3 regions of the Bacillus sp. SORGH_AS_0510 genome follow, and region 1 is predicted to be linked to each of the others. Evidence: riboswitches for the same ligand, from Rfam matches in the RefSeq annotation. Region 1 holds a riboswitch; each other region holds the start of a gene.
The links. A riboswitch is a leader RNA that binds a small molecule or an ion and turns the genes downstream of it on or off. The one in region 1 is predicted to bind lysine.
Positions count from the first base shown of each region.

Region 2: it holds a riboswitch for lysine, as region 1 does, so the genes downstream of both, dapA (4-hydroxy-tetrahydrodipicolinate synthase) here and QE429_RS05370 (ABC transporter substrate-binding protein) in region 1, are expected to answer to the same signal.
Region 3: it holds a riboswitch for lysine, as region 1 does, so the genes downstream of both, QE429_RS12140 (amino acid permease) here and QE429_RS05370 (ABC transporter substrate-binding protein) in region 1, are expected to answer to the same signal.

Region 1 is NZ_JAUTAU010000001.1:1,011,616-1,019,258, forward strand. Features, by position in the region: gene QE429_RS05360 (DUF6241 domain-containing protein) at 1-445, opposite strand, end outside; gene QE429_RS05365 (M20/M25/M40 family metallo-hydrolase) at 992-2,644, opposite strand; lysine riboswitch at 2,837-3,019, shown strand; gene QE429_RS05370 (ABC transporter substrate-binding protein) at 3,254-4,051, shown strand; gene QE429_RS05375 (amino acid ABC transporter permease) at 4,334-5,017, shown strand; gene QE429_RS05380 (amino acid ABC transporter ATP-binding protein) at 5,014-5,736, shown strand; gene QE429_RS05385 (YukJ family protein) at 6,140-6,829, shown strand; gene QE429_RS05390 (GNAT family N-acetyltransferase) at 7,257-7,643, shown strand, end outside.
Region 2 is NZ_JAUTAU010000001.1:2,470,003-2,477,645, forward strand. Features, by position in the region: gene QE429_RS12705 (NAD(P)-dependent oxidoreductase) at 1-248, shown strand, start outside; gene QE429_RS12710 (HAD family hydrolase) at 535-1,383, opposite strand; gene QE429_RS12715 (glycosyltransferase) at 1,527-2,168, shown strand; gene QE429_RS12720 (S1 domain-containing RNA-binding protein) at 2,322-2,771, opposite strand; gene QE429_RS12725 (S1 domain-containing RNA-binding protein) at 3,136-3,579, opposite strand; gene dapA (4-hydroxy-tetrahydrodipicolinate synthase) at 3,723-4,613, opposite strand; lysine riboswitch at 4,739-4,918, opposite strand; gene QE429_RS12735 (GNAT family N-acetyltransferase) at 5,015-5,494, shown strand; partial or broken gene QE429_RS12740 (ring-cleaving dioxygenase) at 5,564-6,551, opposite strand; gene QE429_RS12745 (hypothetical protein) at 6,747-6,881, shown strand; gene QE429_RS12750 (hypothetical protein) at 6,917-7,063, shown strand; gene QE429_RS12755 (LLM class flavin-dependent oxidoreductase) at 7,210-7,643, shown strand, end outside.
Region 3 is NZ_JAUTAU010000001.1:2,360,176-2,367,818, forward strand. Features, by position in the region: gene asnS (asparagine--tRNA ligase) at 1-315, shown strand, start outside; gene QE429_RS12130 (hypothetical protein) at 372-545, opposite strand; gene QE429_RS12135 (helix-turn-helix domain-containing protein) at 707-925, shown strand; gene QE429_RS12140 (amino acid permease) at 1,052-2,533, opposite strand; lysine riboswitch at 2,638-2,827, opposite strand; gene QE429_RS12145 (YitT family protein) at 3,051-3,866, shown strand; gene QE429_RS12150 (PH domain-containing protein) at 3,908-4,522, opposite strand; gene QE429_RS12155 (MFS transporter) at 4,775-6,007, shown strand; gene QE429_RS12160 (DMT family transporter) at 6,109-7,077, shown strand; gene QE429_RS12165 (DUF421 domain-containing protein) at 7,156-7,643, opposite strand, start outside.

The sequences.
Region 1 (7,643 bases):
GCCAGAAATAGTTGTGGTCGTCATCGACTGCCGCAAAATTACCTGCTTTCCATTTTTTAAGAATGGCCAGCAATTGGTCTTTTCGGTCAAAGTCACTGTTATTCACAATCTCATACACTCGGTTAATGGTTTCAGGTATCATGGGAATGGCACCCCATTTTTCCTCAGCCTTTACCTTTTGGTGCGTCATTTTATGCATGACTTCAATGACTTTATATTCTGAGCTGGTATTGTCAATCCCGATATCATACTGAATGCCGCCAATTGTATCTGTTTGTTCGCTGTCCTTATCCTCAGGAGTAGTTGAATCATCCACAGTTTCCACAGCCACTTTGTCTTGTTTGTTTCCGGAGACGGCCTCGCTGTTGATAACTTTATTGGCTCCATAGATGCCGCCAATTAAAACTAGTAAAACAATGGACGGAATAATCCACACTTTCTTCACAACCATCCCCCTATGCCTGTTTCATATAATAAGAATGTAAAAAATACGACTTCGATAATTGTCCAGCTCCAGCGCCTAGCCAGTTTTCAACCTGAATATGCTACCTTGATTATCTTGTAACAATCATGGCTTGATAAAGCGATGATTGTTACAGCTCGGGTCCAATAACCTTCTGCAAGAAAAGTCAAAGAGCGACTTTTCTTGCAGAAGAACATTTGCCTGTCGGGGCTGATCAAGGCGCTTGCGCTTTTCTTTCTTTTTTTCCTTTTATTTTACATGTTTCTAGTGAAAAAAGCTTGTAGGAAGTCTACAAGCTTTTTAAAATATTGCTCTATTACATAGTTGTTGATTTCCGCTCCAGGCGCGAGCGGTTCGTGGGTGTTTCGGAGAGCCTCCTCGGCGCTAGCGCCTGCGGGGTCTCTCCTGAACCATACTCCCACAGGACATTGAATAAGCTTCATCGAATATTCACCGCACGAAGGAAATGCGATAGCATTTTCGAGGATCGAGCGCCTTCCGCTCCAATCAACAAGAGCATTAAAATAGCTATTTGTTTAAAACTTTCTGAATCACTAGGTTAGTTAGGTTCGGTACGACTTCTAGTGAGTAGGTCATTTCCATTCGTTCTAGTTTTTTGTGGGCATCTAGGCCGTAGGGTCCGATGTTGATGACGGGTACGTTGATGTCGCGGATGTCTTGGTAATCAACAAAAAGCTTCGTTCCCCAGCCAGGGTTGTTGTTGGTTTCTGCCTTAATACCTGCATCATCATCACTCAGCGCGACAAAGCTCATGTCCGAGATATACGGGAAGAAATTCCGCGTCACAATCGGATGTGGATAGTGCGGCTGCATTTCTTCCACCGCTTCATCCAAGGCATGGATTAAGTTCCATTCATCCTCTGTTTTTCCAGACAATTCAATCCTAGGAGAATATAAGGACGAGTAAAATAGAATAATCGCCGGACTCTTATCCTTCATCCATTTCCACGCTTCCTCTACCACTCGTGCAGCAAACATCCGCGTATCTAACTCGGGATTATTAACAAGTTTTTCCTTAAACTCGTTCATATGCGAAGTGAACGCTTCACCGTGTTCTTCCACTAATAGCTGCTCCATTTCCTCATAGGTCATGACTCTCGACTTCCAAGGATGCTTGACATAAGGTTCGCCGCTTAATGCACTGAACTGCTTATATCTTTCTTCAAAAGACATCAATGCATTAGTAAAAGCAATATCGGCCTGTATTCTTAATTTTTCAAGCACGTCCTTCGGAGACCAGGAGTGAATAAAGAAATTATAATAAACATAGGCAGCCAAAGCTGTTTGTACCGTATAAGATGGCTTCAAATCTGTTTGTTTTAACGAAACAGGCGGCACCGTCGTTTCGCCTAAAGCTTCGTTACATAGCTCTGGATTGTAGTTGATTTGTCGAGTTAACTCGGCAGCAATAAAGTTCGGATCGAGTCCTTCAAAGGCAGAGCCTACATGTGTTTCTGCACCTGTAATAAAGAACGATGGCAGCAATTTTCCGACTGTGCCTTTATAGATATACCGATTGTCATCGCCTTCATAGCGTGGCGCAACGAAGTCGGCATTAATCGCAGCGCAATAGGCGAAATCATGTTCATTTTTCCAGCGTTTCAATGTTTTTAAAGCAGAAAGGACACCATGTGAGCTATCTTCCTCATCACATTCTGCTAAAAGAACCAGGTTTCCGTCTAATTCTTCTGGGTGTTCAGAGTAATATTTTAAGAGATAGAGATGACTGGCAACCCCGCTTTTCATATCGAGAACGCCGCGGCCAAACAACCAATCTCCGGACTGTAAATGGTCTTTTGCGGAAGTTGGCAGCTCTTCATTTTTCAAGGATTCCATCAGCTCATCTGGAAAGCAGGCCTGATCCTTCAGATGGGTAAAATCCTCGATACCGACTGTATCCGTATGCCCCATAAGGATCACGGTGCGATTGCTCGAACCCTTTGTTCCTTTGACAAATGCAAGTACATTATAACGTTCTTGAAGATCGTTGTGGGTTTGCTCTAACACAAGTTGACTTGGATTCTGTGAAAAATAGGGCCAAGAGGAAATCAAAGAATATAAAGACTGGGCAATGGCTTTTTCCCCATAGGTATTAACGACACTTTCAATGTTTACGAGCTGTTTTGTGAATGCCAGGACATCCTCACGACATTGCAACATAAGTCTAACCTTCTTTTCTAGTAATTTGGAAAATTGTATTTTAGAAAAATGTATCTCAAGATAAAAATGCCGTCAAGACTTTTCATTTGGTTAGAAATTCCATTAAAAACATTATTGCATTTGTTAGAATATTTCTTTATACTGAAAATTGTTTCGTCAAACTAAATATAAAAATCCTCGTCTTTAAGCATTAGATGGGGTAGAGGTCGCGATTTTTATTAGTATCCTATGGGAGATTCAGTGAAATCTATGAAAATAGGAAAAAGGATCAATCGCCGAAGCTTCTGAAATCACTTTTTTCAGAAAGCTGGGTCTGCACTCGAATAGGGGCAGAACTGTCACAGTTCCTTGGAATTGTGGAGAACTATCTTCACCAATGCTGAATGATGAGGGTGTGCCAAGCACCGTCATACGCAAATGTGACGGTGCTTTTTATTGTAATAAGATATGAAGTTTGACTTTGAAAATTGTCTGGCTTCAGCGCCTAGCCCCTCGGGTCAAATAACCTTCGGCAATAAAAGTCAAAGTGCGGACTTTTTTTGCCGAAGAACATTTGCCTATCGGGGCTGGTCAAGGCGCTTACGCTTTTCTAATCAGGGGGGAATATTTATGAAAAAGTTTGCAATTTTATTAGCTGCAGCAATGATGTTACTTTTATCAGCTTGTGGCACAGAGAAGGCTGATGGCGAAAAGTCAGCAAAAGCTAGCAGCGGTAAGCATGAATTAGTGAAAAAAGGTGCCTTAACGTTCTCGATGACTGGGCAATATCCACCGCTTAACTTTAAAAAAGACGGTAAATTAACTGGATTCGACGTTGAAATCGGAACAGAAATTGCGAAGCGAATCGGCCTTGAAGCTAACCCAGTAACCAATCCATGGGAAACGATTATTCAAGGGTTAAAGGCAAAGAAATATGATGCGATTATCGGAAGTATGACAGCTACACCTGAACGTGATAAGCAAGTAGACTTCACCAATCCTTATTACCTATCTGGTGCACAAATTTTTGTAGCGGAAGGCAACACAGATATTCAATCAAAGGAGGACCTGAAAGGGAAAACGATTGGGGTTATCCAAGCGAGCACATGGAAAGACATGGCCGAGGATTTATCTGATCAAGTAAAAGGCTATCCAACAGACGTCAATGCCCTTCAAGACTTGGCACTGGGCCGTTTAGACGCAGTTATCACTGACAAAATTGTTGGGGTAAGTGCGAAAAATGAAAAGGGCTTAAAAATTAAAGCAATTGGTGAATTATTAAATGAAGACCGTGTAAGTGTAGCGGTTGCTGAGGGTAATAAAGAGCTAGCTGACAAAATCAACGATGCCATCCAATCCATGATTGACGACGGTACATACGAAAAAATCAGCATGAAATGGTTCAACACCAACGTAATGGAAAAGTAAGAAATTGTGTCGAAGGGGGACTGTCCCCTTTTAAATTAGATTATAAGAAAATAAATTCGACTTTGAGAATTGTCCAGCTCCAGCGCCTAGCCAGTTTTCACCCTGAATACTCTACATTGAGTATCTTGTAACAATCATGGCTTGATAAAGCGATGATTGTTACAGCTCGGGTCAAATAACCTTCAGCAAGAAAAGTCAAAGAACGACTTTTCTTGCTGAAGAACATTTGCCTGTCGGGGCTGATCAAGGCGCTTGCGCTTTTCTTAATAGGAGGTATGCCTCGTGGTTTTTTTAGATAATATTATTAGTATTTTTAGTGAGCATGGAATTGCTTTTTTGAAAGCTTCTTGGATGACAATCTCTATTACAGCGATCTCTCTATTATTTGCGATGGTGATTGGGATTATTTTTGCTGCTTTTAAGATTTCCACTAGTAAAATCTTAAATCGCATTGCCGACATTTATATTGGCATTATTCGTGGAACCCCGCTCATTGTTCAGATTATGTTTTTATACTATGGTCTTGCCAACATCGTGAACTTGGACAGCTTTACGGCAGGGGCATTGGCCTTGGGGATTCACACAGGCGCATATATCGCAGAAATTTTCAGAGGGGCTGTCCAATCGATTGATCGCGGCCAGATGGAAGCAGCAAGGTCGCTTGGTATGAACTATTCCCTCGCGATGAGAAGGATTATTTTCCCACAGGCTTTCAAAAGATCAATTCCGGCCCTTGCCAATCAGTTCATCATCGGGTTAAAGGATTCTTCGCTTGTCGCCTATATTGCGGTGACCGATTTGTATAATACGGCTCTTAGTGTACAAGGGGAAAACTATATGCCTTTCGAAACGTATTTTGTCGTTGGAATCTATTACTTAATCATCGTCTTCATTTTCACATGGGTGGCGAACCTGATTGAAAAGAAACTCGACGTGAGTAAGCCGAAGGAGGTCCGTGGCGCATGATTCAAGTTCGTAATCTATCAAAATCCTTTGGTAAGCTGGACGTGTTAAAGAAGATAGACCTGGAGATTAAGGAACAAGAAGTCGTCGTTCTAATTGGTGCCAGCGGCTCTGGAAAAAGTACATTGCTTCGCTGCTTGAACTTTCTAGAGGTAGCAGAGCAAGGAGAAATTATGATTGACGCTGAGACAATCGATCTTGCGAAAACCAACTTAAATAAAGTCCGAGAAAAGGTAGGAATGGTGTTTCAGCACTTCAATCTTTTCCCGCATAAAACGGTGTTAGAAAACATTATCGAAGCACCTGTATATGTGAAAAAAGTGACGAAGGAAGAGGCCGGTGCCCAAGCGTTGACCCTATTGAAAAAGGTAGGCCTAGCCGATAAGGCGAACTACTATCCGGAGCAGCTGTCAGGCGGACAAAAGCAGCGGGTGGCGATTGCGAGAGCCTTAGCAATGGAACCGAAAGTCATGCTGTTTGACGAGCCAACGTCGGCTCTTGATCCTGAACTAGTGGGAGAAGTACTACAGGTTATGAAAGACCTTGCTCGGGAAGGGATGACCATGGTAATCGTAACCCATGAAATGGGCTTCGCCCGAGAAGTGGCCGACCGCGTGATCATGTTGGCAGACGGCAATATAATAGAAGAAGGACATCCAAACGAAATCTTCGTGAACCCCAAACATGAGCGGACACAGAGGTTTTTGAATCAAATCCTATAGAAAAAGAAATGACGTGCATGGCTGCACGTCATTTTTTGCATTATTTTGGCTATGTTAAAGAGTATAACTGATTTCTTTACCCTGTTGATTGGAGCGGAAGGCGAAGATCCTCGAAAATGCTGCGCATTTCCTTCGTGCGATGTTGATTCGATGAGGATGATTCAATGTCCTGTGGGAGTATGGTTCAGGGGAGACCCCGCAGGCGCTTTTCGCCGAGGAGGCTCGCCGAAACACCCACGAACCGCTCGCGCCTGGAGTGCAAATCAACAGCCAAGTTTAACAGAGCCACTATTTTAACAATGGGTATATTGATTTAGGAAAATAAGGAAAATAGGATGTGGTTAAAATTAGTAGATTTAAAATATAATCAAGAAAATACCCTAACCTGAGGAGTGATTTCAAAATGCCATTAAGAAATTATACTCTTTTAAAAGGAAAAATTGTGAACACTGCTATTGGCAAATCAGGAAAACCTCATTTTGAAATTCATGTTTCAGATGATCAAGAAACGAATTATCGAATCGCTGTTAACATTGAGTCAGGAATGAGTCCGTCGGAAGTTCTTTACTATGTTAGTGAAAATTTCAACTCAGAACACCTGACAAAATTGCCAGCACTAAAATCTGGATTCACATCCATAACGAACGATAACAGGGATATTGCCTTAGACTATGTTAGAGGTGGATTATTCAATCCAAAAGAAATGGTGGCCCTTCCGCCCTTTAAAACCGGTCCTAATAATGATTTAAAAGAAAAAGTAGAGTTCTACGTAAATGAAGCAATGGAAAATAATGCAGTGATCTATGCGTATGGTGAGGGTTGGGGACCAGAAGAAAATGAGCCGGATAAATATTTCGATTTTTTACCTGGTTATGGTGTACACGATATCCATATGAATCAGGGGAATACTGGTAAATGGAAAAATGATGACGGCATCTGGCAAGACGGTGGCATACTCCTACACTTTGAAGCGGAGAATAAATGGGTGGGAATATTCTTAGCTTTCCAATCTCAATCGTGGTGTACGGATGAAAATGGACATGCCCTTAAACCAGTAAGAGAGTGTAATCATAAAAATTATAGAAGGTTATAATCCGAAAAACAAAGAATGGAGCTTGTCTTTAAAGATAAGCTTCATTTATTTTTTTAGATGTATTAAATTTGTTTCAGCCACAGACCTTGATAGTGTGGTGTTTTTGTCCTGGTCTAATTAAAAGAAGCTGCAGGTAAATAGAAGAGGTTTCTAATGCCCGTGGCAAGGAGAAAAGCACACGATCGGTAAATAGAAGAAGCTTCTAATGCCCGTGGCAAGGAGAAAAGCACACGATCGGTAAATAGAAGAAGCTTCTAATGCCCGAACCAAGGGTAAAATCACACGACCGGTAAATAGAATGGAAGAATAAAAATACAAAAATGTAATATTTTTCTTTAACATTTTCTTGAATAGAAGTATAATAGTCTTCCGCATCAAGTGAACACGCCAAGAGACTCAAGTAAATTTCATGAATGGAGTGGATTCCATGATTATCAACCAAAAAGATTTTAATGTGAAAGAGTTAACCTATACGATTCGACCTGCTATTAAAAGTGATGCAAAAAACTTATCCGAATTGAGAGTTCAGATTGACGGAGAAACCGAAAATATGGACAGAGAAAAGGGAGAAGCGTTCATCGATCAAGCTGGTTTTGAAGCATTGATTGAAACGGATACCAATCATCCGAGACGCCTATTTTTGGTGGCAGAAGTGGATGGGAGACTAATAGGGTATTCAAGATGTGAAGGGCGTGACTTGAAAAGATTCACACATAAAGTCGAATTTGGATTAGGTGTATTGAAGGATTTCTGGGGATATGGGGTTGGAAAAAATCTCATGAAGGAAACCATTTCTTGGGCTGACGCCAACGGT
Region 2 (7,643 bases), 1.5 Mb from region 1:
CTTGTACGGTGTATCAAGGATATGGTGAGATGATTGCTAAGAAACTGTTTGAACCTGCGGGTTTTCAGCTTGGTTTGGGTCTAAAGGATTGCAATCTAGTCATAGATGAAGCTAACTCCACAAAAACACCGATGCCACTTGCTAATTTACTACAAAATCGACTCCTTACTTCTGTCGAGAAGGGCCGTGAGAATCAAGACTGGTCAGCCTTAGCTAGAATATCGTTGGAAGAGGCAGGATTAGAATAAAAACAAAAAATGGATTAACTGGTAGATTATAATATAATTATGTTAACTGTTTGTTGTAAAAACAAGCTACTTGTGGTAGCTTGTTTTCATTATATTAGGCTGTGTTAAAGATCAGTGTTGATTTTTACCCCCTGTTGATTGGAGCGGAAGGCACGAAGACTCCTGTGGGAGTATGGCTCAGGGGAGACCCCGCAGGCGCGTTTCTCCGAGGAGGCTCGCCGAAACACCCACGGTAAGCGAAGTGCCTGAAGCGGAAATCAACAGGCAAGTTTAACAGAGTCTTATATTAAAAGATTAATGCCTTTGTATCAGTCTCTAATAATTTTAAAAGATGACGAACTGCATAAGCAAAACCATCTTCATCATTGGTTTTTGTAATGATATCTGCTTTTTCTTGCACATGAAGAGGAGCATTTCCCATTGCAACGGATATGTCAGCAACTTCAAACTGTGCTAAATCATTCCCACCATCACCAAAGGCAATAATATCATCAAACGATAAATTCATCATTTGCTGGTAACGTAATAAGGCTTTCCCTTTATGAGCTTCGTTTGAGGTAATCTCAACATTATTTGGGAAAGAAGATGCCATCGAGATGGGGAATTTTCCGGCTAATGCAGCCTTTATTTCCTCTACACGTTCTTGTTGCTCTGGGTGGACCAGGGCAATTACTTTATAGATTTTTAAATTATCCTTATTCAGAATATTATCATAATCGAATTCCTGAAAAAGTTTGTTTAGTTCTTGTTTACTTTTACCATGTAAAGGTGGCAAGGTAGAGGGGAAGCCGCCATAATTGGTATAAACTAGGATCCCAACACCTAAATCTTTTAGAATCGTAAAGATTTCTTGATAAGTGGAAATAGGTAAGCTTGCTTCATATAACAATTCACTTGATGCCGAATATAAAACAGATCCATTGATACAAAAAATTGGAAGTTCCATATTTTGAATCGCTCTTAATTTTATTACATCTGCGTAAGCACGGCCAGTGTTTAAAATTATGCAGTGTCCTTGTTCCTGTAGATCCGCTAAAGCTTTTACGTTTTCTTTAGATATTTCATGATTTGAATTTAAAAGTGTACCGTCTAAGTCAATTGATATACATTTCATGGTTGTTTTAACCCTTTCCATTTTCTCTATTAACTACTATATCAAAATTTATGCACAAAGTGTGCTGCCAAAATTTATAGGAGATTTATTATGTAGTAGCATAAAAAGGAAAATACAATAGATACTATTATTGGGAATATCATCAATAAAAGGGGTTAATGACCATGAAAAAGAAAATTATAACCTGGAGTATTATTATCTTCTTTTCTATGCTCAACGTAACTTCCGTTAGTGCACAGGGGAGAACACCCGCTAAGAACTGTATTACATTATCTGTCATAAATTTAAAATATCCAATGCAGAAGCTATGGGTCGAACATGCTTGGTGGACCAGGGAGCTCATTGTCTCGAATTTAGCTGATTTAAAGGATCGGAATGATGTGTTGGAAAGATTGCTTAAAAATCAAGAAGATTTAGGAGATATTATCAAACCATATTATGGTCAAGAAGCAGGGAACAAACTAACTGTGCTTTTAAAGGAACATATCTTAATTGCTGGAAAAATTATCGAGGCAGCTAAGAAGAATGATCAAGCAAGTATTGACCAATTTAATAAGGAGTGGTATCAAAACGCAGATGAAATTGTAGCGTTCCTTACGAGTGCAAATCCAAATTGGTCTAAAAAAGTATTAACAGAAATGTTCTATACTCACTTGAAGTTAACAGTGGATGAAGTCGTGGATAGGTTAAAAGGAGACTGGGCTGGCGATATTAAGACTGCAGATATTAACGAAGCACATCTTATTCATATGGGTGATATATTAACCGAAGGAATCGTACAACAGTTCCCTGACAAATTTAAGTAAGGATGATCATTTATACTAATTAGCCATTGCTATGTAGTGCATTCAATATCATTCCCTGTAAAGTGTAATCACTGAGAAAACTGATAAAAAAAGACGAGTTGACATCGATTTTCATGTCAACTCGTCTTTTTTATATTGTATTAAAACTGGTAGTTATGCGCGTCTTCCGCCTCGACCGCCACGTTTTGATTCTGTGTTGCGTTTAAGCGAAGATAAGTTCTCTTCACTAGACTTTAAAAACTTGGCCATTTTATCTTCAAATGATTCTTTAGGTTTGAAATTACTTTTTGGACGAAAATCTTTTGAACGGCTTTCAGATCTTCCTTGCCTTGCTGGGCGTTGTGAATAAGAAGAGGTTTGACTTTCGGGTCTCTCGATTGCTTTTTTAATAGATAAGGCAGTTTTTCCGTCTTTTTCACTAATTACTTTTACATCAACCATGTCACCAACTTTAAGGTGGTCATTAATATCCTTAACATAGCTTTCCGCAACTTCACTGATATGCACAAGACCTGTTGTGCCTCCAGGTAATTCAACGAATGCTCCAAAATTAGTGATTCCTGTTACTTTTCCTTGGACTTTGCTGCCTACTTCAACTGACATAGAAATATATTTCCCCCTCAATAATGTTAAAACCACTTTATTATAACAAATAATTTGAAGGAATAAAATCCTTTTACTTATATAGAGATATTTAAGAAATATTTACTAATCCCGCTGTACCCTTTGGTGGTAAATATCGCATCATTGATTTTGCCTTCATTTATCAAGGAAGGGGTAATAATCGCGTCCAAAACACCAGAGAAGTATTTAATGGTAGTAGGGAACCAAGTTACGGTTGACGATGGCAATGAAGAGGTTGAATTCAGAAAAAATGTTAAATCAGTTGTTTCTTAAACAAAAGGTAAGAAGGCAAGCCATCGTCTGGCTTGCCTTTATATTTGAACAAATTATAAAAAAGTTGATGTTATCCGCGTCTTCCGCCTCGACCACCACGTTTTGTTTCTGTGTTTCTTTTAAGAGAAGACAAGTTTTCTTCACTCGCTTTTAAAAACTTGGCCATTTTATCTTCAAACGATTCTTTCGGTTTGAAATTGCCTTTTGGACGGAAGTCCTTAGAACGGTTTTCGGATCTTCCTTGGCGTGGCGGGCGTTGTGAATATGATGATGCTTCAGGTTTGTCTATCGCTTTTTTGATGGAAAGGGCAGTTTTACCATCCTTTTCACTAATTACTTTCACTTCAACCATGTCGCCAACTTTTAAATGGTCATTAATATCTTTTACATAGCTTTCCGCAACTTCGCTTATATGTACTAGACCTGTTGTACCTCCTGGTAATTCAACGAATGCTCCAAAATTAGTGATTCCTGTTACTTTTCCTTGGACTTTGCTGCCTACTTCAACTGACATGAAATCTATTTCCCCCTCAATAGTGTTAAAACTACTTTATTATAACAAATTCTCAAGGGAAATAGAATTAGTCGGGGCTATTTTTTCCACTTTTTTTAGTGTTTTAGGTAAAAAACATGATAAATCCTTTAAAATGTTGAAGTTTATTTGCTGTTTACCTTAGGGAGATTGGCTGGCAAGTTATCTTGTAATGCTTTTTGTTCTTCATCCGTTAATGGGACAAGTGGGAAACGAACCCCTCCCACATGGACTCCTACTATATTTAGTGCTGCTTTTACAGGTGAAGGACTAGGTGCAGCAAATAACGCTCTTATAATTGGAAGTAAGTTACGATGAGTTTCAGCAGCTTCATTTATAGCACCATTTTTAAATTGATTGATCATTTCTTGTAATTGATTTCCTATAATATGGGAAGCGACAGATACTACACCCGTTCCGCCGATCGCTAATACAGGCAACGTTAATCCATCGTCACCACTATAAAGTGTAAAGTCGTTAGAGGTTTGATTTATAATATCAGCCATTGCATCAAGGTTTCCACTCGCTTCTTTAACCGTAACAATATTATTTATCTTGGATAAACGGACGATTGTTTCCACAGTCATATTCACGACACTTCGACCTGGGATGTTATAAAGCATCACAGGTAAAGATGTGGATTCGGCAATTGCTTTAAAGTGTTGATATAATCCTTCCTGAGATGGTTTGTTGTAATATGGGGTAACAAGCATAATTCCATCTACTCCAGCATTTTCAGCTTGTTTTGTTAAGTTAATTGATGCTCTTGTATTATTAGAGCCTGTTCCTGCTATGACTGGTACTCTGTGATTAACAACTTCAACTACAAATTTAAATAGCTCCACTTTTTCTTCAGTCGTTAAAGTAGGAGATTCTCCTGTTGTTCCAGCAATTACTAATCCATCAGAGCCATTTGCGATTAAATAATTGATAAGTTCTTTTGTTGCAATAAAATCGATTTCTCCATGTTGATCAAATGGTGTCACCATTGCAGTTAATACTTGGCCAAAATTCATCATTCTCACCCTTTTTTTATATTTTAAAAATTTAGAGCAGAGAAGGCATTATGTCAGTCAACGCAAAAAAGCAGCAACGAGGGTTCGTTGCCGCTTAAGAAACATGAATAAAAATTGTTCCCAATGCGTGAGATAGCCCTCCATATAGTTTCCTATATGACAGTTCTGTATTTATTCAATAACAGAACCAGCTTCAAGATAAATGAGTTTCTTTCCGCTTCGGCAAATTCCCCTTTTCACAATTGTCATGGGAGCTCATTCTCCTTAAATTGTGTACTCATGGTTTTTGCGCCTCTATCCTCACTTCAAATGGTATTGAAGTAAGAAATATTTAATTGACTGTTAATATATCAGAATTTATTCTATAATTCAAGTGATTTGGAAAATTATAAGAAAAAGACGTGCAAGGTCTATTATTAAATATACTTTTAAAAGAGGAGGATTCTAATAATGGCAAAGAAATTTTAAATTGGACCTATCAACCACCATATGAATTTTATAATAATGAATGTACAGAAGATTCATTAAAAGAATTATTGAATGGAAGTTATTATGCTGTAGTTGACCCTCAAAATAAATTGGTTGGATTTTATTGTATAGGAGAGTCTGCGCAAGTGCCTGCAGGAAAACAGCTGGGCGTATATGATGCTGGCTTTATCGATTTTGGAATTGGTTTGCAACCAGAAGAAACTGGACAGGGGAAAGGATTTGATTTTTGTTTATTTATTCTAAGGAACTTACAAAAGTATTTTAAACATAGTCCTATCCGTTTAACTGTTGCCAATTTTAATAAACGAGCTATTCATCTATACGAAAATCTTGGATTTGTAAAAAGGAAAGAATTTATCACAAATAATGTTCTTTTGTACAATCATGGTTAAAGATGGTGCTTTTTGAATAAAAAGGAAGCGTAAGAATGACTTCATTCTCAGGCTTCCTTTAGATATAAGTTATTGATTATATTCTTTTTCAATTTCCTTTGTACTTCTAACTGTATCGATCGGGCGTACAAGTTTTTCGATTTGATTACGTTTTGTCTCTAGAAATGGAGGTAAGGATAGTTTTTCTCCGAGGCTTTCATATTGTTCATCACCCATAAATCCAGGACCATCTGTAGCGAATTCAAATAAGATTTGAGGTGCTACTCTTACGTATAAAGATCCAAAGAAGTAGCGATCAACAAATCCAGAGGTACCAAAGCCAAAACTCTCAATTCGGTTCATCCATTCTTCTAAAACCTTACGATCCTCCACACGAAAGGCAGCGTGATGAACAGTACCATATCCTTGTTGAGATGGGGGCAGTACTGCATTGTATTCCACCACCACTTGTGCACCATTACCACCTTCACCTACTTCAAATAAATGTAAAGCTCCTTCTTGGTCAATCTCTTTAAATAATAGAACTTTTTCCATCATTTCTTTAAAGTAATCAAAATTAGCTACGCGAACAAAGAGTGGCCCTAATCCTGTAATGGCATATTCTAATGGAATTGGGCCCTTTTGCCAAGGTGTACCGCTAGAAACTCCTGTATTTTTTTCGTCTGAAATTAATTGGTACTGTTGATCATCAAAATCTATGAAGGATAGAGTTTTTTTACCAAATAATTTCTTGATGCCACTATGTTTTACATTTAATCGATCAAATCGTTTTTCCCAGAACTCTATTGCTGCATCATTTGGTACACGAAAGGATGTTTTCGCAATTTCATTTGTCCCATGGACTCCTTGTGGAATACCAGGGAAATCAAAGAAAGTCATATCGGTGCCAGGGCTGCCAGTATCATCGGCAAAAAATAAATGGTAAGTCTGGATATCATCCTGATTAACCGTTTTCTTTACTAACCGCATTCCTAATACATAAGTGAAAAAATTCATAATTTTTTTCTGCACTGCTTGTAATAGCCGTAACATGGTGAATGCCTTTTAATCCGTTCATCAAAAGTCCTCCAATCATTTCTTTTAAGGTTTGTCTATATTATTCCAACATTAAGTAATCAATAAAATTTATCTCAAATTAATTTATCTCTAATTCGAGATAAATAATATCATGTTCCTTTTTTCCTGTCAATATCATGTAAGAATGAACAAATTTATTCCGTTTATAATAATTAACAAAAAGGAGGGAGTCAATATGGATGGAAAGTATAATACAAACGATGACGCAACTGTTGAATTAAAAAAAGCATTAAATAAGAGTACAGCTAGCAAAAATCCAAATATGAGTGAAGCAGAGAGGAAAATGAAATTTCAAAGTAGGAAAAACTAAGGGATAGGTCAAGTGATTTTTGAGAGGTGAACAAATTGACGGGAAAACATCCAATAGAATATACGGGTAAAGTCTTGGATCAAAGGAATGATCTTACTGGTCCAGATGATGGGCAGGGAACATATCCAGCGCGACCCAAACATGTATCGATTGAGAAGCAAAGTAATAATAAAGGTAAGTAGCATGTAAGAGAAAAATTGCAATTATTTTTAGGAAGAGGAGGGGAGGAAGCCTCCTCTTTTTAATGATTGGTAAGCATTTAAGTTTGTTTCCTGAATTACTATTGCTAGTATAGTAATATATTTTAATAAGAAAGGACAAATTTAATATGACATCAATTCATATACCCGTTTCCGTCCTTAATCTAGCACCAATTCGTGAGGGACAAACACCTAAACAAGCAATTGATTCGATGGTAGATTTGGCACAAGCGGTAGAAAAACTGGGCTATAAACGCTATTGGATCGCAGAACATCACAACACACCTACTCTAGTTAGTTCAGCAACGTCGATTTTAATTAAACATACATTAGAGCATACAAATACCATACTTGTGGGGTCTGGTGGAATCATGCTTCCAAATCATGCTCCGTTAGTAGTTGCGGAACAGTTCGGTACGTTGGCAACTATCTATCCAAATCGTGTGGAATTAGGTCTAGGCCGTGCACCCGGTACAGATATGATGACAGCAAATGCATTAAGACGATCGAAAAATGACTCTGTATACACTTTCCCAGAGGATGTTAAAGCACTTCTTACCTA
Region 3 (7,643 bases), 1.3 Mb from region 1:
ATTAAAGCATTCTATATGAGATTAAATGAAGACAATAAAACAGTTGCAGCAACAGATTTATTAGTACCAGGCATTGGTGAATTAATTGGAGGCAGCCAGCGTGAAGAACGAGAAGATATCTTAGCTGGAAAAATTAATGAGCTTGGAATGAATGAAGAAGATTACTGGTGGTACCTAGAGCTAAGAAAATACGGTGGTACAAAACATTCAGGATATGGATTAGGATTTGAACGTTTAATTATGTACCTAACAGGTATGACAAATATTAGAGATGTAATCCCATTCCCTAGAACACCAGGAAATGCAGAATTTTAACAAAAAAAGACCAATTCATTATTAATGAATTGGTCTTTTTTTGCATTTAAAGAGTTTTAAAAAACTTGTAATTCTTCTTCAAAATAGAATGTACCAGGGTGCTCTTTCACAGTATAAGAATATCTCTTCATATTTTTTACATATTGCCATTTTAAAATGGTTACCATTTCACCAGTTTCTTTAATGTTGACCGTTTGACCGGTTGAATAGCGATTATTTGAATTTTTCATTTTTACACCCCTTTTATCTTACATCTTAAGTATAACACAAATAAATTTATTATATTTGTCCTTAATTAAGACTATTATCTTTAGGTGGAAAATACCAAGAATTCCTTTTCCTTTCAATTTATATACAGCTATGGTATGATGATTAAAAGTGAGGTGTCATTTTGACAAATTATAGAGCAAAAAAAAGTAACCTCAAGGCATTATTATCTAAAAACGGTATGGATTTGGATGGTTTGGAAAGGAATACTAAGATTCCTAGAAGTCAACTCGATGACTATATGTCTAAGAAAGTAATGAGCTTGAATTCTGCAATGACTATTTCAAAAGAATTAAATTGCAAGATTGAAGATTTGTATGTATGGACTGCTGAAGAAGCTTAATTTAAAAGTAAAAAAACAGACTCCAAAGCGAGTCTGTTTTTTTGTGTTTGGCTGTGTTAAATTGTGATATTATACCCTATTGATTGGAGCGGAAATCAATAGGCAAGTCTAACAGAGCCTTGAGTTTTAATTTGTTAAATCACACTTATCTAATGGAATCACTTTGGTTTTCTTTGTAAATTTATATCCCAACCATAAGATTAAAAAAAGAGGCAAACCGATATAAGATACCAAAACACCATTCCAATCAACGTGGTTACCGAGAAAAGCTGAGTAGTTTTGTCCTAAAACAACGAAACCACAGACAGCAAAGGCGAAAATAGGGCCAAATGGGAAGAACTTTGATTTATATGGTAATAAACTTAGATCCTTACCTTGTGCAATGAAAGCCTTCCTGAATCGATAGTGACAAACTGCAATTCCAAGCCATGCTATGAAACCTGACATACCTGATGCATTTAGCAACCAGACATAAACCGTACCATCTCCAAAGAAAGAAGCAAGAAATGCCAGAGTACCAATTAAAGTTGTTGCAAATAATGCGTTGACTGGCACACCATTTTTATTGAGTTTAGCTAAGAACCTAGGTGCCTTTCCTTCGCGTGCTAAGTCCCAAAGCATGCGGGTAGAAGCGTACATACCTGAATTACCTGCAGACAATACAGCTGTTAAAATGACAGCATTCATGATAGAAGCAGCAAATGCAATTCCTGCTTTTTGAAAAACAAGTGTAAATGGGCTAACTGTAACATCGCCGTTTGCTAAGTTCTCATTTGTATAAGGAATGAGAAGACCGATTACTAAAATCGCTAATACATAAAATAAAAGAATCCTCCAAAACACTTGTTTTACAGCCCGCGGAATAGATTTTGTTGGATTATCAGTCTCTCCTGCAGCAACTCCGAGTAGTTCAGTTCCTTGAAAGGAGAATCCTGCTGCCATAAAGATTCCTAGCATTGCCATGAAACCGCCGTGGAATGGAGCATCTCCAACTGTGAAATTTTTGAAGCCAATCGCTTCATTACCCATAATGCCGAAAATCATTAGTGTTCCAGTTATGATAAAGATTATAACTGTCACTACCTTAACTAATGAAAACCAATATTCTGCTTCCCCAAATCCTTTTACAGAAAGGTAGTTTAATAGGAACATAATAACTAAGAAAATTCCACTCCATATGAAGGATGGAGTATGTGGGAACCAAAATTTCATAATCATCGTAACAGCTGCTAATTCTGCTGCTATTGTAATTGCCCAGTTATACCAGTAATTCCACCCTAACGCAAAACCTAGGGAAGGGTCGACAAATTTTGTTGCATAGGTACTAAAGCTTCCCGCTACAGGCATATAGGCTCCCATTTCTGCTAACCCTTGCATTAAAAAGTAGACCATTAAACCAATAACAACATAAGAGAGAATAGCTCCACCAGGTCCTGCAGAATGGATTGCTCCTCCACTTGCAAGGAATAAACCTGTACCAATTGTACCTCCAAGTGAAATCATAGTAAGGTGACGAGATTTTAGGCTTCTTCTTAACTCGGATGGTTCTTTTTTAGGTGATTGATCACCGTTAAAATCATTTTGTTTTAATACTCGTGCTGTTTGCATTGTCTTTACTCCTTTTTGTATTCATTTTTCGAGAAGGAGTTTTGGAATAAAAAATGCCATCGAAGTAGAATCGATGGCATTATCAATACCCCGCATCATACCTTCCGAAAGATAGCTCAACACGAATGGCTGGTAGGGCCAAGCGTGACAGTTCTGTTCCTGTTTGGAGACAGCCCCAGCATGCTTTGTCAGAGATAAAAGCACACTTCGGCAGTTTTTCCTTTCAAGTGGAGTCAATGATGTCTCTGCATCTCATCCGCTTTACTAATAAAAACCGCGACCTCTACCTCATCGGTTTGATGAGGATTTAGCATATGAATTTAATATATTTATAAAGTATAAATTATATTGGATATTTGTCAATAAATTTTTCTTGAATAGCATTCCAGGATTCCAATACACCTTGGAATTAACAGATAATTAATTCTTTTGGAAAAAAACTATTAAATTTACATTAAAAATGATAATCGGTATTATTTTTAAATATAAATGATGGCGTTTTCGGAGGTATTATAAGATGCGGATTTTTGGAATTATTATTGGATCACTAATAATTGTATTGGCATTTAACCTTTTTTTGATACCTCACGAAGTATTAAGTAGTGGACTGAGTGGAATTTCCATGATTATAGGTATGATTTCACCACTTAATACAGGGGTGGCAAATTTTCTATTGAACTTTCCGTTACTGTTAATAGGGTATAAAATGTTGGGTAAGAAATTTATTATGAACTCAATTTTTTCAGTACTCATAATATCAGTTGGACTTTATTTAGTACCTGTTATCGCTATAGCGAACGATACCATTTTAAGCTCTATTTTTGGTGGTGCTTTAACTGGTCTTGGTGTTGGAATTGTCTTTCGAAGCTCAGGGTCAACCGGAGGCTTTGATATAATTGGGATGATTGTTTCAAGAAAAAAGGATTTTCCAATAGGTACCTTGCTATCTGGCATGAACGCAGTTGTTATAGTGATTAGCGGATTTTTATTTAATTGGGATGCCGCTTTGAATACTTTAGTGTCTATCTTTGTAACAGGTAAAGTAGTGGATGCTATTTATACAGACCATGCTAAACTAACAATAATGATCATTACCGATAAAGGTGACGAGATGAGAGCGCACCTTCTAACCAACCTTTATAGAGGATTAACAATTATGGACGGAGTTGGGGGATACTCCAACAACAAACGAAATGTTTTAATAACGGTCATTTCACGGTATGAATTAAATGAGGTAAAGAATCTCATTGTTGAAGTAGACCCTGCTGCATTTGTAAATATAACTGAAACAATTGAAGTCATGGGACTCTTCCATCGTCCTAGTCCTTCATAAAAAAATGGGCCTGCAATAATAAAATATGCAGGCCCATTTTTTCAATTGTTAATGTATTTTTCAAAAACAAATCCATAATCCTTTACACAATACTGTTTCTTACTGTCTTCTAGCCATTGAAATGCTGCTTGATTTAACATCTTAAACTGGACAACTAGATTACTGTCAGGACTTGTTATCCTTCCAAGAGTAGTAGAGGCAACATCAAGACTTTGTTTGGCAAATTGAAGGCTTACCTCATTTTCATGAGAGATTTCGGAAATTTTAATTAAAGCTTTATACAAATCTTTTACTTCCTCAATATGCTTTTTATGAACGTCAATGGAAAATGGTTGTGAGCCAATTTTGAATTTAATCTCCACATCAAGGTCTACGGTTCCCGCAGTTTCGAGTTTAACGTCTGAAACTCTATTAGTTGCATAACTATAACGATGTAACATTCGTTTCTTGCTTGTAGCACTTGTACCATCTAAGTGGATTAAAGCATTATTTGTAAAACAATATTCATCTGATTTCGATTTAATTAAAAAATATATCTTCTCATTGTCTTCATGCATTACATAATCATCTGCATCAACTTTGTCATAATTTTCTGGTTTAATGACAGAACCTACATCACTTAATCCTAAAATATCAGATGCTACTTTTCCAAACATTTTACCAACCTCACTTTTCTAAAATCTTGACATACATATGTACGAACAAAGCCACATAAAGTTTCAGTGTATTTACTGTAATTAGGAAAGACAAAATACTTTATGACTTTAATGGCTATTGTATGTTAAAAAATGTAATTAATATGATGGGAAGTTTGATATAATTAAATGATACTTTGTAAATGGAGGCAGTCCAATGTAAGCACCTCAACTTTTTTATAATAAAATTTAATAAAAAGTGAGGTTGCGATTATGTCTAAATTTGTTGGAAAAGAGGTTTTTTTCCGATTTCTTTGGTATGGGCAAATTTTGGCTAACCTAGGGGATATTTTGTATATAGTTAGTTTGATAAAGTTAATTTATGACAAAACCGGATCTGCTACCTATATGTCTCTGGTCCCGTTTTTTAGTACAATATCTGCTTTGATAAGCGGGTTATTGGCACCATTGATAATAAATAAATTCAAGCTTAAATCGATATTAACTTATTCTCAAACCGGGAAAACAGTTTTTTTATTTTTATTGTGCATTAGTATCCCTATTCTCGAAGAACAATTGCTGTTTTTAGTCTATCTTATGATTTCCCTTATATCTTTTTTAGATGGGTGGGCGTCTCCTGCAAGAAATGCATTGATTCCAAGTTTAGTGGAGGAAAGTAAGTTAGTTAAAACAAATAGCTTGCTTTCAATATCTGATCAAATAATCCAACTTATTACTTGGCCAATGGGGAGTATCTTATTAGTGTCATTTGGACCGGTAACTATTCTTTGGCAAACTTTTTTCTTATTCCTAATTTCAACCATGTTTATGCGAATGATCAGAGATTATAGTAACCAATTAATTCATGAAAAGAAATCTCAAATAAATGTGTTAAAAGAAGGTTGGGCAATAATTTGGCATTCCAAACAGCTTAGGATTATTAGTTTAATGAACATTCTTGAAACATTTGCAAACGGGGTATGGATTGCTGCCATCTTGTTTGTATACGTTTCAGAGGCATTAAACAAAGGAGAGAACTGGTGGGGGTATATTAATGGTTCTTTTTTTACAGGGATGTTAGTTGGAGGACTTTTCATTTACCATTACTCCTACTTGGTGGAACGATTTTTAAGCAAAATCATATTGTGGTCGGCCTTTACTTTAACCGGGATAACCTTTTTGTTCGGAACAACATCAATTCCTTGGTTTGCTTTATTCGTTTCCTTTTTGTTTGGTTTTCCTCAGATGGCTCGTGATATTGCTGAAACAACTATTATTCAAAAAAATGCGCAGGAGAAGCTCTTAGCAAAAGTTTATTCTGCTAGAGGGACCTTATTATTTGGTACGTTTGGTCTTTCGTCACTAGTAATGGGATGGTTGACTGAAAAGTTTGGAGTAAGAGCGGTTTTTTTTGTAGCTACAATCCTTTTTCTTACATCATTCATCATAGCATTGTTAAATAAATCTGCTCTGCTAGGCGCCGAAATTAAAAAGAATAGGACTTAATTTTATTAAAAAAACGGAAATCACTTGCTGGTTTCCGTTTTTTATCGGAAAATACAATATATGATTTTATTTGAATTTTTAGTAAAAAGGGGGGAGAAGCAGTGCGGCCTATCATTTTAGGAGTTTTTGCGGCTTTCTTTTTCGCATTCACCTTTATTTTAAACAGATCGATGGACTTAGCTGGGGGAAGCTGGATATGGAGTGCATCCCTTAGGTATTTTTTTATGGTACCTTTTCTTTTCATGATTGTTTTAGGTAGGAAGAACCTTAGACCATTGCTTATAGAGATGAAAAGACGACCTGGTGCATGGGTTATTTGGAGTACAGTAGGGTTTGGATTGTTTTATGGGCCCATATGCTTTTCAGCTGCATATGCTCCAGGGTGGTTAATTGCAGCAACTTGGCAAGTTACCATCATATCCGGTTCATTACTTGCACCGCTTTTTTATGAAACAACCTTGACTAAAGATGGTCCATTAAAAATAAGAGGTAAAATTCCTTATAAAGGGTTGTTTATGTCAATGATAATTTTACTTGGCATCATTCTTATGCAGATTGATCAAGCAAATCATTTATCAGTACTCGCAGTAATCTTTGGAGTTGTACCTGTTTTAATTGCATCATTTGCCTATCCATTAGGAAATAGGAAAATGATGGAGGTGTGTGAAGGCCGACTTGATGTTTTTCAACGCGTTTTAGGAATGACATTAGCTAGTCTGCCATTATGGGTTGTGTTATCCGTTTATGGCTTAATGGACAGTGGGCTCCCTAGCGCGGAGCAAACTATGCAGTCCAGTTTAGTTGCAATTTCTTCGGGAGTTATTGCAACAGTTTTATTTTTTCAGGCAACAGATCTAGTGAGAGGAGATATGCAAATGCTTGCTGCTGTCGAAGCCACACAATCTATGGAGGTTTTATTTGCTATAATTGGTGAGGTGTATCTCTTAAATTCTCCAACTCCTACTACGATGTCATGGTTTGGTATCGTTTTGGTTATGGGAGGAATGCTGCTTCACAGTTATGTATCAAATAAAAGAGAAATACCAAATAGACAAAATGTAAGTGCATAGAAACAAGATGTTGTTCTTCCTAAAAATGTTTATCCTTATCAATGAGCATTGATAAGGATTTTTTCTGGGGTTTTAATATTATCCGTTTAGATAAGGAGTCAGTTTATCAATCGTTTCTTGTAGAAGCGCTGCATTTTTTTTGTACATCGCCTTTGCATTTTCACAATCGGTTTCAAGTGAGAAAATTTCTAAATCTGCCTGGGTTTTCTTTAAAGTCGCTAGTAATAAAGGCCGTTGTGCAGGATTAGGTACCTGAATTTTATCGTCATAGAGATCAACAGTAAGTTCTCCATAGGAATCCACTTGTCCAATGAAAACATTATCAAGGGTTACTCCAAGTTTCTCTAACTCGGTATATAACCACCCTCTACCTTTACCTGCACATCTTAATGGTTCATCAACAATATTGCCATCCATAATGACAGTTTGGGGCTCTTTCTCATTTGGCATTTTCATTTGTAAATCTTTCGGAGTCAATGGACGGTTTTCTCTTTTCAATAATGTGCTTAAATTTCCTCTTGGTTCTAAAACGGCAAATTCCACATCAGCAATTTTAAAAATATCCT